DNA from 2 places in the Bacillus shivajii genome. Region 1 is predicted to be linked to the other one. Evidence: predicted binding sites of a transcription regulator. Region 1 holds the regulator's gene; the other holds the start of a gene.
The links. The regulator CtsR, encoded in region 1, represses protease genes until heat stress. The targets are predictions, from matches to a motif close to ATGGTCAATAAAGGTCAAACA.

Region 1 (9,437 bases):
GCACCAATACATTGCAACTCTCCGCGTGCAAGGGATGGTTTTAAAATATTCGACGCATCAATTGCACCTTCAGCACCCCCTGCACCAATTAATGTGTGAAGCTCATCGATGAATAAAATGACATTAGCTGCTTGACGAATTTCTTCCATCACTTTTTTCAAGCGATCCTCAAACTCACCACGGTATTTCGTTCCTGCAACAACTGTTCCCATATCTAATGTCATTACACGTTTATTTCGTAATGTTTCAGGAACCTCATTGTTTATAATTTGTTGCGCAAGTCCTTCTGCAATGGCGGTTTTACCAACGCCGGGTTCTCCAATTAGAACTGGGTTGTTTTTAGTACGACGGCTTAACACTTGAATGACACGTTCAATTTCTTTTGAACGACCAATAACAGGATCGATTTGGTCTTCTTTTGCAATCGCTGTTAGGTCTCGCGCTAAACTATCTAATGTCGGTGTATTCACATTACTTCCACCTCCATTAGCCGACTGCTGCTGACTATTTGAAGATTCGCTGCTTCCTAACAGCTGTAATACTTGCTGCCTAGCTTTATTTAAGCTGACTCCTAAGTTATTTAAGACTCGTGCTGCAACCCCTTCTCCTTCACGGATTAAACCAAGAAGCACATGTTCAGTTCCAACATAGGAGTGTCCTAGTTTTCTAGCCTCATCCATAGAAAGTTCAATGACTTTTTTCGCGCGTGGCGTATAGTGCACTTGCTTTGTTTTCTCTTCCCCACGTCCAATTAAATTTTCAACTTCAGTTTGAATTTTATCAGAGCTTAATCCAAGGGCACTCAGTGCCTTTGCAGCAATTCCTTCTCCTTCGCGAACTAAGCCAAGAAGAATGTGCTCAGTACCAATATTGTTATGACCTAATCGTACGGCTTCTTCTTGTGCTAAAGCTAAGACTTTTTGTGCTCTTTCTGTAAAACGTCCAAACATCATGTTTCTCCACCTCCGCTTTGAAATTCATCCTCTAATTTTAGTCGTTCTCTAATAAGTGCTGCTCTTCTTTGATCTCTTTGGTCGGGTGATAATATTTCACCTGCATATTGTTGTAAAAATCCTGGTTGTGTTAATATCATTAATTCATTTAAAATGTTACCTCTTACATCCCTAATTAACCCCATGTCAATACCAAGCCGTACATCTGACAATCGTTGTGTCGCTTCTTTAGATTCAATGTTTCGACAGTATGAGAGAGTCCCGTAAGAACGATATACACGATCCTCTATTTGTATTTTTGACTGTTCTAAAAGAAGCTCTCTTGCTGATCGCTCTTGTTGAACAAGCTGCAACACGACACTACGTAAGTCATCAATAATGTCTTGTTCTGACTTTCCAAGCGTCATCTGATTGGAAATTTGAAACAAGTTACCTAATGCTTCGCTTCCTTCCCCGTAAATTCCTCTAACAACAAGGCCTAATTGGTTAATTGCAGGAAGAATTCGTTTCATTTGTTGTGTTATGACTAATGCAGGAAGATGCATCATAACAGAAGCTCTCAGTCCAGTGCCTACATTGGTTGGACAGCTCGTTAAGTAACCGTGTTTCTCTGTGAATGCAAAATCTACTTTGTCTTCCATCCAATCATCTAACTCATTGGCATATTTCAAACCTTGGTTCAGTTGAAAACCTGACAATAACACTTGAATGCGAAAATGATCTTCCTCATTCACCATGACGCTTAATGACTCATCTTCACTTAACAAAACCGCACCTGCTTTAGATTCATCTGAAAGGTTAGGGCTAATTAAATGCTTCTCAACGAGTACTCTTTTTTCATTTTGCTTTAACTCATCCATATGAATGAGTTCTAGTTCCCCAAACTTTCGGTGGGAATGACCCGCAAATTTTTCTTTAACATTTTCTACGATTTGATTTAGTTCCTCTTTTGAAGCAGTTATTGGAAAAGGTTTATCAGCTAAGTTTCTTGCATATCGAACCCTACTGCTTAATACAATATCTGCTTCAGGACCTTGATTATTCATCCAAGGACTAATCGCTTTATTGATAAAGTTTTGTAGAGACATCCCTCACCCCTCCTTCTTCTCATCTAAGCTCTTTTCTAAGGAGCGAATTTGATCTCGCACTTCAGCTGCTTTCTCAAATTCTTCTTTTTGGATCAAACCTTGCATTTGTGACTTTAACTGCTCAATCTCCTTATGAATATGGAGGTCCTCCCCTAGCCTTTTAGGTATTTTACCTCCATGAACAGCATTTCCACTATGAATACGTTTAAAGATTGGGGTTAACTTCTCACCAAAGGTTTTATAACATTCTGCGCAGCCAAACCTACCAATCTCAGCAAATTGAGGGTACGTCATTTTGCATACTTTACAAGATAGTTCGTGCCCATTCTTTGAAATACTTGAATCTGACGAAGTCATTGGCTGCTCAAAGTCGAGTAGTCCTGATAACAATTGATGAATTGAGTAACTATTTGACCCTGGAATATAATCTCCCTTTTCCTTTGCACATTGATCACAAATGTGAAACTCAGTTTTCTTGCCATTTATGATTTTTGTAAAGTGCAAAGAAGCTTCTCTTTGATTACATTCTTGACAGAGCATGCCTTACCCCTCCTTCTTTCACTAATTAATCTAATTCTTTATACTTTAATGTTGATACCATTGCCTTTAATAACCTAGCCCTAACTTCATCCCTATATGGGAGTTTTAAGTTAAGGGTAGATCTTTCGATCGCACTTAACATTAAATTTGCTTCACGTTTTGATACAGCTTCTTCTTCAAGAAGTCTCAGTACAATATTCGTTGCAGAAGCTTGAGGAATTTCCTGACCAATCATTTCAATAATTTGATCGAATAATGCCAACTGATCATCAGGGCGTACCTTAATAATACGGATATACCCGCCACCTCCGCGCTTACTTTCTACTAAATATCCCTTTTCGACAGTAAAGCGCGTACTGATAACATAATTAATTTGGGAAGGAACACAATCAAACTTTTCAGCCAACTCACTTCGTTTTATTTCAATTCCTTCTTGCTTACTATCATCAATAATACGCTTTAAATACTGTTCGATCACATCCGATATATTCCCCATCACAACCCCTCCTGCGAGTAATGAACAGGTTAATTCTTTTACTCATGATTTCAATACCTCTTGGGCATACTTATTATAAAATTGTTTGTTATTTTTGACTTTGACTATCTTTGACTATACTTTTATTATAATCATATTCACATAATCTGCAACCATTTTGCTTAGAGGAAATATCTGTATCTTTATATAGTATAGCCATGAATTTGTTGGTTAATTCTAACGAGAATCTAAGTATATTTCACGAACAAACGGGAAACGTTGTACTTGATCTACTACATTAAACATGACTTCCTCTTTTTGATATTCCACCAATAAGCGATATTCAATCATTTGTTTGTCATTATAAATTTTTTGTTTCTCACCTTTGATGCTACTCACTGACAATTTTTTGTCCTCGAATGCTTTTACAACAAGGTTTAATTCGCTAATATCTTCTTCAACAAGCATAATTACTTGTTTCTTATTATTTTTTGATAAGAAACTAAAATTAATTTTCCCAAGGAAAAATAAACTTAAAATCACAATAACGGTCGTCAAGATTCCAGCAGTATATAACCCTGCTCCCACTGTTAAACCAATTCCAGCTACTACCCATATCGAAGCGGCTGTTGTTAGTCCTCTTACTGTATAACCCTGAACAAGAATTGTTCCTGCACCAAGAAAGCCGATTCCACTTACAACATATGCAGCTAAACGTGATGGGTCAAATGTAACAACCTCTGGATTTTCACTCATATATGTTTCAAATCCATAAAATGACAATAACATAATTAAACAAGACCCCACACTTACCAACATGTGTGTTCGAAAACCAGCGGGGTGATGATGAAATTCTCTTTCAACTCCTACTAATCCCCCTAATAATGCTGCTAATACCAATCTAATAGTCATTATTCCAATATCATCTGTAACAAACCAATCCCATCCCATCTAACTTCACCTACCCTATACTAATTTTGATTGGTTACCTTTTACTTTTCCTAACCCTTCTTGTTAATAAACTTTTTAAACAAGCTATAGGGGGTAAATAATTCACGAATCAAATTCCAAAATTGTTTGACATTGTAATTGGTAATACTTCGACGTTTAACTCTTATTTCCTTTATTGCAACTTTAAATTGAAAGTTACTTACTATATCACTATGCCTCTATCAAACTCTCTTATTATCTAAAATCTTTTAATAATTAGCCGTCTAAGTTAAAGGGAGCAAGAGAAAGTTGATATAACATCGACAAAGTACAAGACTAATGACTAATAATATACGAAGAATCGTTTAAGAATATGTTTTTGAATAATCTTGTTATTAAGTCGATCACTTATATATGTAGTTAAATTTATTTTTTAGAAAATTAGAAGTCTAAAGTGTTAAGTGTTAATTTTTGATTTTTTTACTCATTTTTTATGAAAAATGCCCTTACCTTACATATGATCGGTTAAGACTTTCCCCGTTTACTTGCGACTTCTATGATTTGTTCACCACTTTCTTGATTTGCCTTTTTTGCACGCAAAAAAGAAACCTTTCATTTAAAGGTAAACACACCGGCTCTCTGTCAATTGTTGTGGTGCAGAAATTCCCAATTCTCTCTACCCATGCGGTTTAAACCGCATGGGATCTAACCATTTGTCTCCACAAAATCTTCATTCGTAATCTCTCAAAGCTTTTAATTCCATATGACATCCTCTTCGTTACTTTCGTTGTATTATTCACACCTTCAATGTAGCCATTGTTATAAGGATACATAAACGATTGGAGGATCTCTGTTTGCCATCTCTTAAACATTTTTACTACCCTTTGAAATGAAGGAATGCCGGACTCTTCCACAAAGGTATACCATGCTTCTAAACCAACTTTCGCATTCTCTGGTGTACTCTGTTTAAACCATTGGTCTAGCGCATTTTTCACTTCATATGCCTGTCTTAACTGTGGGTGTGCTTGTAATAGCTTTTCTACCTTCGCTTTGCCTTTCTCATCAAGCTTTTCAGGTGACTTCCATAAGAGTTCTTTACATCGTTTAAGCTTAATACGAGGGTCTTTTTGTAACTCATTCTGTAGTTCACGTCGCACTTCATCAAATGCCCAGTACCCGTGACGCATGAAATGAAACCGATCAGCTATGATTAGTGGACTCCCTAATTGTCTACGTACTGCTTCTTTAAATGCTTTGGATAAGTCTATAACAACGATCTCTACCTTACCGGTGTCGCATTCTTTAAAGTAATTTTCAATCGTTTTCACTTTTCGATCCGGTAATATATCAATGATATGTCGATTTTCTACATCAACGATCACAGTTTGGTACTTTTCTTTACCTGCATCTCCCTTAAACTCATCAATCGCAATCGCTCTTGGAAGGACTTTGTTTACAGTTATCTTCCGTTTGTCAAATAGGCGGAGGTAACGATTCGTACTCATTCCTGAGATTCTAGCTGCGTGTGTAAAACTCATTTCAGAACATAAGGATAACGCTTCTTGAGCAAGCATTGATGTATGTCGTTGGTATTTATCTAGAAAAGATAACTTCTCAAAAAATGCATGGCCACAGTTCATACAACGATATCTGCGTTTCCTTAATTGTAAGTAAACCTTTTTCTCTGCTATCTGAGCTCCTTGAATCGATTGCATTCTATATCCATGGATTCGCTTTGTCTTCTCTTTACATTTTGGGCACTTTTGTTTTCGGACTTCGCTATGAAGTTCAAACCAAAAGCACTGTTCTTCTTCTCCTGAATCAAATACGAATACATGCTTGTCTTTAATCCCTAATAACTTTGTGATAAAATCTAGTTGCACCTTAATTCTCTCCTTGTTTCTTTTTGTGTGGTAACTCAAGGTTAACAAAAAGAGAGAATTGGGTGCTATTTTTTTGTCTTTTTTTAGATCAAAGAGAAACATTGATCCGATAAGGGTGACCACAACATTCAGTATAGAACCAACACACCTACATCACTTATGAAGCCCCTTCACTCTGACGGTTGTTGCACAGGTTCTTTCCTTACTCAGATACCCTTTTTCCAAATAACAATTATTAGACGCATGGTCCTTCTCATTCGCAATACAAAAAAGACACCCTCTTTTGAAGGTGCCTTTGATTGCCCAGCAACGTCCTACTCTCACAGGGGGAGAGCCCCCAACTACCATCGGCGCTGGAGAGCTTAACTTCCGTGTTCGGCATGGGAACGGGTGTGACCTCTCCGCTATCGTCACTGGACTTATGAAATTGAGAAGTATTGTACTCTCAAAACTAGATAACATTTGACTGATGACCTTCGGTCTGAAGGTTAATGTAATACTTTGGTTAAGCCCTCGATCGATTAGTATCTCTCAGCTCCACGTGTTGCCACGCTTCCACATGAGACCTATCAACCTCATCATCTCTGAGGGATCTTACTCACTTGACGTGATGGGAAATCTCATCTTGAGGGGGGCTTCATGCTTAGATGCTTTCAGCACTTATCCCGTCCACACGTAGCTACCCAGCTATGCTCTTGGCAGAACAACTGGTACACCAGCGGTGTGTCCATCCCGGTCCTCTCGTACTAAGGACAGCTCCTCTCAAATTTCCTACGCCCGCGACGGATAGGGACCGAACTGTCTCACGACGTTCTGAACCCAGCTCGCGTACCGCTTTAATGGGCGAACAGCCCAACCCTTGGGACCTACTTCAGCCCCAGGATGCGATGAGCCGACATCGAGGTGCCAAACCTCCCCGTCGATGTGGACTCTTGGGAGAGATTAGCCTGTTATCCCCAGGGTAGCTTTTATCCGTTGAGCGACGGCCCTTCCATACGGTGCCGCCGGATCACTAAGCCCGACTTTCGTCCCTGCTCGACCTGTATGTCTCGCAGTCAAGCTCCCTTATGCCTTTGCACTCTGCGAATGATTTCCAACCATTCTGAGGGAACCTTTGGGCGCCTCCGTTACTTTTTAGGAGGCGACCGCCCCAGTCAAACTGCCCACCTGACACTGTCCCTGAACCGGATCACGGTCCGAGGTTAGAATTCCAGTACAGCCAGGGTAGTATCCCACCGACGCCTCCACCGAAGCTAGCGCTCCGGCTTCCAAGGCTCCTACCTATCCTGTACAAGCTGTACCAAAATCCAATATCAAGCTACAGTAAAGCTCCATGGGGTCTTTCCGTCCTGTCGCGGGTAACCTGCATCTTCACAGGTAATATAATTTCACCGGGTCTCTCGTTGAGACAGTGCCCAAATCGTTGCACCTTTCGTGCGGGTCGGAACTTACCCGACAAGGAATTTCGCTACCTTAGGACCGTTATAGTTACGGCCGCCGTTTACTGGGGCTTCAATTCAGAGCTTCTCCCTAATGGGATAACCCCTCCTCTTAACCTTCCAGCACCGGGCAGGTGTCAGCCCCTATACTTCGCCTTGCGGCTTGGCAGAGACCTGTGTTTTTGATAAACAGTCGTTTGGGCCTATTCACTGCGGCTCTCTCGGGCGTAAACCCTAATAGAGCACCCCTTCTCCCGAAGTTACGGGGTCATTTTGCCGAGTTCCTTAACGAGAGTTCTCCCGCGCGTCTTAGAATTCTCTTCCCGCCTACCTGTGTCGGTTTGCGGTACGGGCACCAGTCACCTCGCTAGAGGCTTTTCTAGGCAGTGTAGGATCAGGAACTTCGCTACTAAAATTTCGCTCGCCATCACAGCTCAGCCTTACGGTAAGCGGATTTACCTACTTACCAGCCTAACTGCTTGGACACGGACATCCAATGCCGTGCTTACCCTACCTTCCTGCGTCCCCCCATTGCTCAAATGGTGACGTGGTGGTACAGGAATTTCAACCTGTTTTCCATCGCCTACGCCTTTCGGCCTCGGCTTAGGTCCCGACTAACCCTGAGCGGACGAGCCTTCCTCAGGAAACCTTAGGCTTTCGACGGAGGGGATTCTCACCCCTCTTTTCGCTACTCATACCGGCATTCTCACTTCCAAGCGCTCCACCCATCCTCTCGGTTGAGCTTCAACGCCCTTGGAACGCTCCCCTACCACTGTCCGTAAGGACAATCCATAGCTTCGGTGATACGTTTAGCCCCGGTACATTTTCGGCGCAGAGTCACTCGACCAGTGAGCTATTACGCACTCTTTCAATGGTGGCTGCTTCTAAGCCAACATCCTGGTTGTCTAAGCAACTCCACATCCTTTTCCACTTAACGTATACTTGGGGACCTTAGCTGATGGTCTGGGCTGTTTCCCTCTTGACTACGGATCTTAGCACTCGCAGTCTGACTCCCGAGGATAAGTATTTGGCATTCGGAGTTTGACTGAATTCGGTAATCCTGTGGGGACCCCTAGTCCAATCAGTGCTCTACCTCCAATACTCTTCCCTCGAGGCTAGCCCTAAAGCTATTTCGGGGAGAACCAGCTATTTCCGAGTTCGATTGGCATTTCACCCCTACCCACACCTCATCCCCTCACTTTTCAACGTGAGTGGGTTCGGGCCTCCATCCAGTGTTACCTGGACTTCACCCTGGACATGGGTAGATCACACGGTTTCGGGTCTACAACCACGTACTCATTCGCCCTATTCAGACTCGCTTTCGCTGCGGCTCCGTCTCTTCAACTTAACCTTGCACGTAATCGTAACTCGCCGGTTCATTCTACAAAAGGCACGCCGTCACCCATTAACGGGCTCCGACTACTTGTAGGCACACGGTTTCAAGATCTCTTTCACTCCCCTCCCGGGGTGCTTTTCACCTTTCCCTCACGGTACTGGTTCACTATCGGTCACTAGGGAGTATTTAGCCTTGGGAGATGGTCCTCCCAGATTCCGACGGGGTTTCACGTGTCCCGCCGTACTCAGGATCCACTCCGGAGGAAACGAAGTTTCGACTACAGGGCTTTTACCTTGTCCCGCGGACCTTTCCAGGTCGCTTCATCTACTCCGTTTCTTTGTAACTCCGTATGGAGTGTCCTACAACCCCAAGAGGCAAGCCTCTTGGTTTGGGCTAGTTCCGTTTCGCTCGCCGCTACTCAGGAAATCGCATTTGCTTTCTCTTCCTCTGGGTACTAAGATGTTTCAGTTCCCCAGGTCTGCCTTCTCATACCCTATGTATTCAGGTATGGATACCACCTCATTACAGGTGGTGGGTTCCCCCATTCGGAAATCTCCGGATCAAAGCTTACTTACAGCTCCCCGGAGCATATCGGTGTTCGTCCCGTCCTTCTTCGGCTCCTAGTGCCAAGGCATTCGCCGTGCGCCCTTTCTAGCTTAACCACTTTGCGGCAGATAACCATCGGATTTCTGCGTCAGCTGCGATCTTCGAGATCCTCACGTACATGTTGTACGCTGTGGCCTCTCATCACTTGCTTCCTTGAACTCCTCGGTTCTCTTTGCAAACCAATATC
Region 2 (9,437 bases), 890 kb from region 1:
CCAAGCCTTTTATGCAAAGAGGGCAATCCTCTTTCGTGTAAAAATAATAAGTCGGCATCTTAATAGCTCCTTTAATCAAAACGTTTCCTTTGAGAAGATGATGGAATATGCATTTCTTCTCGATATTTTGCTACCGTCCGTCTCGAAACATGAATTCCATGATCCTCTTTCAGCTCATTTGCTAATTTTTGATCAGAAAGAGGCTTTTTCTTATTTTCTGCATCAACCATTTTTTTCAAAAATATTTTTACTTTCTCTGAAGATGCAGATTCTTCCGTTCCTTTTCCGACAGAGGACGTAAAGAAATATTTCAACTCATATAACCCTTTGGGGGTTTGCACATATTTGTTCGTCGTCGCTCTCGAAACAGTCGATTCGTGAACGTCGACTTCTTCAGCAATCTCCTTTAATGTTAACGGTTTCAAATGAGATGGGCCATACTCAAGAAATTCATATTGGTGACGTGCAATGGCTTCAGTTACTTTCTTTAATGTTTCTTGTCTTTGTTGAATACTTTTTATAATCCATTGAAATTGTTCATACTTTTGTTTGACGTATTGTTCAATTTCACTACCTTGCTCATTTAACAAAGATTCATATTTCTTATTCATAAGTAATTTCGGTAACTGCTGTTCATTTAAAACGACGATATATTGTCCTTGCACTTTTTTCAACGTTATATCAGGAACAACATACTTTGCTGGTTCTGTATGAAAAAGCGCTCCAGGCTTTGGATTCAACGTTTGGATATAATCAGCTACAAGTTGTATATCTTCGGTTTGAACCTCTAGTTCTTGGGCGATTTTTTTATATTGTTTTTTGGCTAATTCATCAAGATAACGATCGACAATGACTTCCGCTAACTCGTCACGAGTTTCCATTTGTCTAAGCTGGATGAGTAAACATTCCTTTAATGATGACGCTCCAATCCCATGCGGTTCAAAGCTTTGTAGTACTTGAATCGCTTCATCTACAAGTTCTATTGGTTCATCCATTTCACGCGCCATTTCTTCATACGTCTGGGTTAAATACCCGTTTTCATCGACACTTAATGCTAAATAAGTGACAATCCTCTTCATTTGCTCTTCTAAATGCAAGTAGCGAACTTGATTTAATAAGTAATCTTGCAGTCCTTCTTGTTGATCACTAATATGATCCAGTGGTGAATACTCATCATCATCATCGTCCTGATTACGGTGGGTGCTTCCATAGGAAGTTAAGGATGATGAGTCAAGTTGTTGCCGCTGAATGTCTTCATGAGCCTCATGATCTTTCAGCTCAATCAACGGATTTTCAAGCTGCTGCTCATGCAAATATTCACGTAAGTCGAGAACAGAATATTGTAAAATTGTTATTGCCTGACGTAATTCATTCGTCATGACCAGCTTCATTGATTGTTTCTGAAACAATCCAAAATCCATATTCATAAGGCCTTCCTCCCTAAGTCTATTATACATGATAACGTCCGACCTTTGTGCCTTTCATAGAAAAGAATACGAATGGAATCTTTTGTGAACTCGTTTTTGATTTTGGTTATTTTCACTCGCTTGGTCGTGCTGCGGCAAAGAAGACACCGTGAATGCGAACGAAGTGATGCATGAACGGATGTCGCACTTGTACCTAGAGGTGTAAGCGTCCGCCGTTAGCGAACACAAGTAAAAAAACAACAATGTTTACGAAAACAAGGCAGCTTCTTTGACACTCATAACAATAACACTTCCGTTATTACTTCTATGTCATTGATTCATGAAATTTTCTTTATTATACAAATGAATAGTTTGAAAAGGAGGATTTTCGGATATGATGGAGTATGTTATGTATATAACTTTTTTTAGAGGTAAATCATTTGACCTTTATTGACCTTTTTGGTTATCATAAAGGTGTACCATCAATATAATAAAGTGTTGTTCAAAAAGGGGTCAATTGACGAATATTTTTGAACATCCTCTTTAAAATCACATCCTGTAAGATAAATAAAGGAGGAGTATAGAATGAATTTAGTACCTACAGTTATTGAACAAACAAACCGCGGGGAACGTGCATATGATATTTATTCACGCTTACTTAAAGACCGCATTATTATGCTAGGAACGCCGATTGATGATAATGTTTCAAATTCGATCGTTGCTCAGCTACTATTCTTAGCAGCCGATGATCCAGATAAGGACATCTCATTATATATTAATAGTCCTGGAGGATCAATCACTGCAGGTATGGCCATTTATGATACGATGCAGTTTATTAAACCGAAAGTACAAACAATTTGTATCGGTATGGCTGCATCTATGGGTGCATTTTTACTTGCTGCTGGTGAGCCAGGCAAACGCTTTGCTCTTCCAAACAGTGAAGTCATGATTCACCAACCACTTGGTGGTGCACAAGGGCAAGCTTCTGATATTGAAATTCACGCAAAGCGCATTATTGAAATGCGCGAAAAACTAAACAAAATTTTATCTGAACGCACTGGTCAATCGCTTGAAGTCATTGCACGCGACACAGATCGTGACAACTTCATGGATGCCGTAGAAGCGCAAAAGTATGGCTTAATTGATGAAGTCATGGACAAAAAGCCGAATAGCTAATATCCACATTGAAGCCCCTCTGGATTTCCAGAGGGGCTTTTTTAATAACAATCATGTTATTGATCAATCAACATTTTTTTAGGATATGTCGATCGACCCTCGCTCTTATTCTTCAGATTCAATGAATGATACGAGTGAATCCATAGCCGCTTCTTCATCTGTACCGTCAATCATTAATTTGATTTCTGTATTAGCACTAACCGCAAGACTCATAATCCCCATGATACTTTTGGCGTTTATTTTTTTATCGTCTTTTTCAATAAAAATATCTGATTGGAATTTGTTTGCTTCTTGTACAAATAATGCTGCCGGCCTAGCTTGTAATCCTGTTTTCCTTTTTACTACAACTTGTTTTTCCACCATTGTCCTTCCTCCTTATCCCATTAAAAACGAATCAAATTTTATTTGCATTTTCATTCAAGCGCTTTCATCCCGCTTTTTTTGAGAAGCAGGAGTTAAACCTTCTCTCCTGCTCTTAATTTTGTAGCGAATTCATCAATTTTACGTAGTCTGTGATTGACACCTGATTTACTTACTTTCCCGCTTTGAACCATTTCACCTAGCTCTTTTAACGTCACATCTTGGTGCTTCACTCTTAATTCCGCAATTTCTCTTAGTTTATCAGGTAGAGTCTCTAAGCCTACTTCTTTTTGAATAAAACGGATGTTTTCTACTTGACGCATCGCTGCTCCGACCGTCTTGTTTAAGTTTGCTGTTTCACAATTAACGAGACGATTAACCGAGTTTCTCATATCCTTCATGATCCTTACATCTTCAAATCGAAGCAATGCTTGGTGTGCGCCAATGACATTTAAAAATTCACTAATACGTTCTCCTTCTTTTAAGTAGAGGATAAACCCTTTTTTTCTTTCTAATGTTTTCGCTTTTAAATCAAATTCATCCATTAAAGAAAGTAATGATTGAATGTGTTCCTCATAAAAAGAGAAAATTTCTAAATGGTAAGATGATGTCTCCGGGTGGTTCACTGACCCTCCTGCTAAAAACGCGCCTCTTAAATACGAACGTTTACAGCAATCTTTCTTAATTAACTCTGATGATATTTCTCGCGTAAATGCAAATGTTGCATCTACAATACTTAAATTTTCAAGCATATACCTTGCTTCTTTTGAAACTCTTACGACATACACATTGTTCTTTTTCAATCTCATTTTTCGGCGCACAAGAAGCTCAACATGGACATCAAAGATTTTCTTAATAAGCGTATATATTCGACGGGCTATTGCAGCATTTTCTGTCTGTATATCAAGAGTGATTTGCATTTGGCGTAAAGAAATCGATCCATTCATGCGAATGAGTGCAGCTAGCTCTGCTTTCGCACAGCATGGTTTCACATCTAATTGTGTTAGTTCTTTTTTCGTCATGGAAGCAAAAGACACCTGTCTCACCTCCAACTTTCTTAAACATTTTTTTACAGATAGATATCTATAAGTTTATAACATTGATACTAATCGTTGCGATAACTTCAATGCATCATGACGTAATAATTGATTTTCATAATATAGCAAGTCATCACCGATGATGTCTAGTCCCATATTCTTTAATCTACTTTCATCCACTTCGACTTCTGTTGCCCCTTCTTCTGCGTAACGCTGCGCATATGAAAATGGGATCTTCTGTGTATTCACTAAAATAGCGTTTAATAAGTCTCCGCCGACGTGATCATAAATCGCTTGAATATGATCGCCAGCAGAATAATGATCTGTTTCTCCGGGTTGTGTCATGACGTTACAAATATAAACTTTCCACGCCTTCGAATTCCGAATCGCTTCTGTCATCTCTGGTACTAGCAAGTTTGGAATAATGCTTGTATATAAACTACCAGGGCCAAATACAAGGAGGTCTGCTTCCTCGATTGCAAGTAGCGACTCTTGCAACGGTTCCGGGTGTGAAGGTTCAAGAAAAACACGTTTAATCTTCTTTCCAGAAAGAGGGATTTGGGACTCACCTTCAATATATGTCCCGTCTTCAAACTCTGCATGAAGAACAATCTCTTCGTTCGCTGCCGGCAGAACCTTCCCTTTTACATTTAATACTTTACTTAGCTCTTGCACTCCACGAGAAAAGTCACCTGTAATAGAGGTCATTCCTGCCAATAGTAAATTACCTAATGAGTGTCCACTTAACCCGTTCCCATTTTGAAAACGGTGCTGGAATAACTCCTCTACTAGCGGCTCAACTTCAGATAATGCGATTAAGACATTCCGCACATCCCCAGGTGGTGGGATTCTTAATTCTTTTCTTAATCGCCCAGAGCTTCCACCGTCATCTGCAACGGTCACAATTGCTGTAATATCAACAGGAAATGTTTTTAATCCTCGTAGTAAAACAGAGAGCCCCGTTCCTCCCCCTATAACAACGACGTTGGCTTTCTTCAACCTTCTCGCTTTCCTTTTTCATAGTCTCGATGGGTGGCGTACGTATGATACCCATCGTCAGCAAGACGTTTTTTAAAGTATTCAGCTAACGTAATCGAACGGTGCTTTCCACCTGTGCAACCGATCGCTAAAATGAGCTGGCTCTTACCTTCACGCTTATATTGGGGAAGAATATATTTTAATAAATCATGAAGTTTTTCAATAAACTGTTGAGTTTCTGTCCATTTTAACACATAATCGGATACTTCTTTATCAAGCCCTGTTTTAGGCCTCATACTTTCAATATAGTGAGGGTTCGGTAAGAAGCGAACATCAAATACTAAGTCCGCATCGATTGGAATCCCGTGCTTGTACCCAAATGAAAGAACGTGGACATTAAATACTTGCTTATCAGATGAAGAAAAACGCTGAATGATTCTTTCTCTAAGCTGTAAAGGCTTCAATTCAGTTGTATCAATGATCATTTGAGCTTGACCTTTTAAATCATCTAACAAATCACGTTCAACAGCAATTCCCTCTAGTGGAGGACCTCCACCTGCAAGTGGATGTGAACGTCTCGTTTCTTTATAGCGTCTCACTAACGCATGATCTTTCGCATCTAAAAACAAGATTTGTGGCTTTACCATAGACTCTGAACCAATCTTGTCAATCGATGTAAATAGTTGATCGAAAAACTCTCTTCCTCTTAAGTCAATAACGAGAGCAACTTTTTGCATCTTCCCGCCTGATTCTTTTACTAAATCAATAAATTTAGGAATAAGTGCAGGTGGTAAGTTATCTATACAGAAATATCCCATATCTTCAAAGCTTTGCACAGCAACCGTTTTTCCTGCGCCAGACATTCCTGTAATAATAACTAGTTCAAATTCTTGTTGGTTTTTTGCATTAACAGGCATTACCATCCCACCTTTATTTATTTTCTTTTACATCGAATACCTTTGTAGGCAATCCCGCAACTTCGAGGCGATAGGAAAGTAATTCATATGACTTTGAATACGTAAAGTTTCCATACATAATCCCTTCTCCTTTTAGAACATGGTCAAAAATTTCATAATCACCACGTGCCATAGGAAGGTTCAAAAAAGCATCTTTCTTTTGCCAAGCTAGTTGACCTTCAGGTGATTCTTCCAAAAGTTTTCCTGAGTGGTCCTTTGCATGAAATGTAAACATCATCCATTCATCAACAACGTTCCCTTTTTCTTCGATAATGATCGTAAAAATCCCTCTAAGTTCTGGCTCTTTTATCTTTAAACCCGTTTCTTCAATAAATTCTCTTGTCACACTCTCTAAAATGGATTCACGTTGTTCCATTTTTCCACCTGGTGCTACCCACCAGCCTTTACTAGGCTTTTTTAACATTAATACTTCGTCTTCATTTGTTAATAAACAATTTGTCACTCGTTGCAACTGTCTCACCTCTATTAAGTTTTCAGTGTACGCTCGAGTTGTTATACCATTATATTACAATACACTATTTATGAATGTGTATATAAGGCAAAAATTAAAATCATCATTAACACATTCAGTATATATCTATGACCAATGAAGAGTCATTGGAAATGATTTCTTTTAAAAGACAAGATTATAACAGATGTTGTTATAATTATACTACATCTTGCCTTCCACAACCAATAAGACGGTATGCCTTTTGCCTGGATTAGATGAAGAAAAATCTCCTCCTAAACTGAAACAAACCTTGTCTTCATCCCTATAAGTTTATGGCGACGCACGTTAGTTACCGATTATACGATCAAACTCTATATGTACAAAAAAAAAAGGCACGGGCATTTGCCCGTGCAAAGTGAATATATAAAAAGGGGGTCAATTACTAATTTTATAATAACCTTTTTTTATTTCAGCATTGTTACAGTTCAATTAAGTGACAGTTACTTTTTATTAAATCCCATTAATAAATGAAACATAGAGATATACAACTTTATTACAGCTCCATCTTCACATATATAACAGTTCATGAAAACGTTTGCGGTAGAAACCTATATCCTCAGTATCCTTTTCATTTTTTTGCCTGAATTACAAGGAAAATCTATTTGCTGTGCTTATGTTGTCGGAGGTTTTATAGGGGCAGATCAAAAAGGATATCCTAGGGGGCACGTGGCAATAGCTAATGGTCGGTACCCTCTTAAATGATACGTCATGCGTGTAGACAAAAAGGGGCTAAAGTTATATTAATTTTAAAAAGACCTCCTGACTGGAGGCCTTTTTCATTATGAGTTGGATGTTTCCTTTAACTCTTCCATTAAATTTTCTACGTAATGCTGGACATTTTGAGCTGCGATACTACCATCACCTGTTGCTGTTACAATTTGACGAAGCGTTTTTTCTCGAATATCTCCTGCTGCAAAAACACCAGGAACTTTCGTTTCCATTTCTTCGTTTGTTTCAACGTAACCATCTGCATTTGTAACCCCTAAGTTAAGGAACGGCTCATTGATTGGTAACATACCGATGTAAATAAATACACCGTCTGTCTTAAATTCACGCTCTGAACCATCTTCCTTGTTTATAAGCGTGACACTGCCTACTTTGCCATCTTTTTCGTTAATTTCTTTTACGACGTGACTCCAAATGAAGTCAATCTTTTCGTTGTCAAACGCACGGTCTTGTAAGATCTTTTGTGCTCTTAATTCATCACGACGGTGAATGACTGTTACTTTACTTGCAAAACGTGTTAAATATACGGCTTCTTCAACGGCAGAATCTCCACCACCAACGACAACAAGCTCTTTATTTTTAAAGAATGCGCCGTCACAAACTGCACAATATGAAACACCTTTTCCGCTTAATTCTTTTTCACCAGGTACATCTAATGATTTATACTTGGCACCTGTCGTAATAATGATCGCACGTGCTTTGTATTCACCGTTGCCTGCAACAATGCGTTTATATTCCTTGCCATCGATGATTTCTTTGACATCACCATATTTGTATTCTGCACCGAACTTCCGTGAGTGTTCAAACATTTTATTCGACAAGTCTGGACCAAGAATATGGTCATAACCTGGATAGTTTTCAACATCCTCCGTGTTCGCCATTTGTCCGCCAGGAACCCCACGTTCAATCATAATGGTTGAAAGGTTTGCTCGTGACGTATAAACAGCCGCTGTCATTCCTGCAGGACCAGCTCCAATAATCGCTACATCATAAATTTTTTCTTCGCTCATGGTTCATCTCCCCTAGTGAAATGAGTATTTAGTCATTCTTCTTGTTTGACTCAACTCTATCCTAAGTTAAAACTAACTAAAAATCCAAAAACCTGCTCACGCTTTCTCGAAAATGTGTCTTCTACAAGAGTTGCCAAATGCAAGACCTTTCAAAACCTTTACTTCAAGTAAAAAAGATATTTGGAAGGTTGAAGAATGACGAAAGGGGAACAGGTATATTATTATATAGTTTTCACGATTGCAGTTTAAAACATACGATAAAGAATGTTACTGAGTCATTAGCTGCTCTTTGTAATAAAACCATTCATCTTTCGGCAATGGATAATCTGCTTCATTTTCCATCGCAGCTACATAATCATTAATCATACCTTCATTTTCACGATCAAGTCGTTTCAATCTTTCCCATAGCTTTTCTGCCGTTTGTTTTTCGCCATTTTTCCACGCTAAAATCGCCATTTGATGGTAAAAAGCAGTAGGCTTCTGGAAAGAACTGCTACGATGAAGTTTTTGAAACCATTTATAAGCTTGTTGATATTGTTCTAAAAAGTATAAGGTTCTTGCTAAATAATATTGATGAGCCTCTGTCATCGGTCTTAAATGGACAACGTTTTCTACCCATGTATTTGCTTGTGGGTCATCTGTCCTATTCAATAGATCACACATAAGGCATTGTGCTAAAAAGTTCGGTTCATTTTTTAGTAATAAGTTTTGTAAGATCGACTGCGCTTCTTCAAGGTTTCCTTGATTCATTAAAGCTTCAGCAAGATACGCATAAACATCCCAATCTTGTGGTTGTTCAGTTAGATGTCCTCTCGCTTCTTTTTCTGCCCAATCAAAATCACCTTTATTTAAATAGTCAATGACTAATTCATCTTGTTTAAGTGGCTCAATTTCCTCACTGTCTTCACTCAAAATGTCTTCACTATCAATCATATCTAAAAGAGAATGAGCATCCTCAGAAAAGTCTCCTTCAGGGTCTAGCTCTAAATATTTATTAAGGTGGCTTTTTGCTTCTTCAAGTTTTCCAAGATGAGCAAGATTATTTGCATAAAAGAAGAAGCTTTCACTTAATGACTCATCACCTTTTTCGATAAGCTTCTCTAAGATAACATTTGCCTCTTCATACTTACCCTGCTCAGCAAAAATAATCGCTAATTGACACTTAAACACAGGCTCATCTGGTTCCATGCGAATTGCTCTTTCAATAAAGTTAATCGCGTGCTTTATATTGCGGTTCTGATAAGCTTCGATCCCCTTTTTATAAAAGTATGCACCAT

Region 2: clpP (ATP-dependent Clp endopeptidase proteolytic subunit ClpP) is a predicted target of CtsR. The motif match lies at 1,844-1,864, and genes of this name have one in related genera.

The regions. Positions count from the first base shown of each region.
Region 1 is NZ_CP084703.1:116,087-125,523, reverse strand. Features, by position in the region: gene clpC (ATP-dependent protease ATP-binding subunit ClpC) at 1-953, opposite strand, end outside; gene LGQ02_RS00595 (protein-arginine kinase McsB) at 950-2,041, opposite strand; gene LGQ02_RS00590 (protein-arginine kinase activator protein McsA) at 2,045-2,581, opposite strand; gene LGQ02_RS00585 (CtsR family transcriptional regulator) at 2,607-3,077, opposite strand; gene LGQ02_RS00580 (MgtC/SapB family protein) at 3,294-4,007, opposite strand; gene LGQ02_RS00575 (ISL3 family transposase) at 4,676-5,869, opposite strand; rRNA gene rrf (5S ribosomal RNA) at 6,171-6,287, opposite strand; rRNA gene LGQ02_RS00565 (23S ribosomal RNA) at 6,371-9,306, opposite strand.
Region 2 is NZ_CP084703.1:3,663,397-3,672,833, forward strand. Features, by position in the region: gene LGQ02_RS17725 (glutaredoxin family protein) at 1-58, opposite strand, end outside; gene rpoN (RNA polymerase factor sigma-54) at 72-1,427, opposite strand; gene clpP (ATP-dependent Clp endopeptidase proteolytic subunit ClpP) at 1,992-2,582, shown strand; gene LGQ02_RS17740 (HPr family phosphocarrier protein) at 2,688-2,945, opposite strand; gene whiA (DNA-binding protein WhiA) at 3,038-3,979, opposite strand; gene LGQ02_RS17750 (gluconeogenesis factor YvcK family protein) at 4,034-4,978, opposite strand; gene rapZ (RNase adapter RapZ) at 4,975-5,874, opposite strand; gene LGQ02_RS17760 (NUDIX hydrolase) at 5,888-6,394, opposite strand; gene trxB (thioredoxin-disulfide reductase) at 7,204-8,160, opposite strand; gene LGQ02_RS17770 (tetratricopeptide repeat protein) at 8,428-9,437, opposite strand, start outside.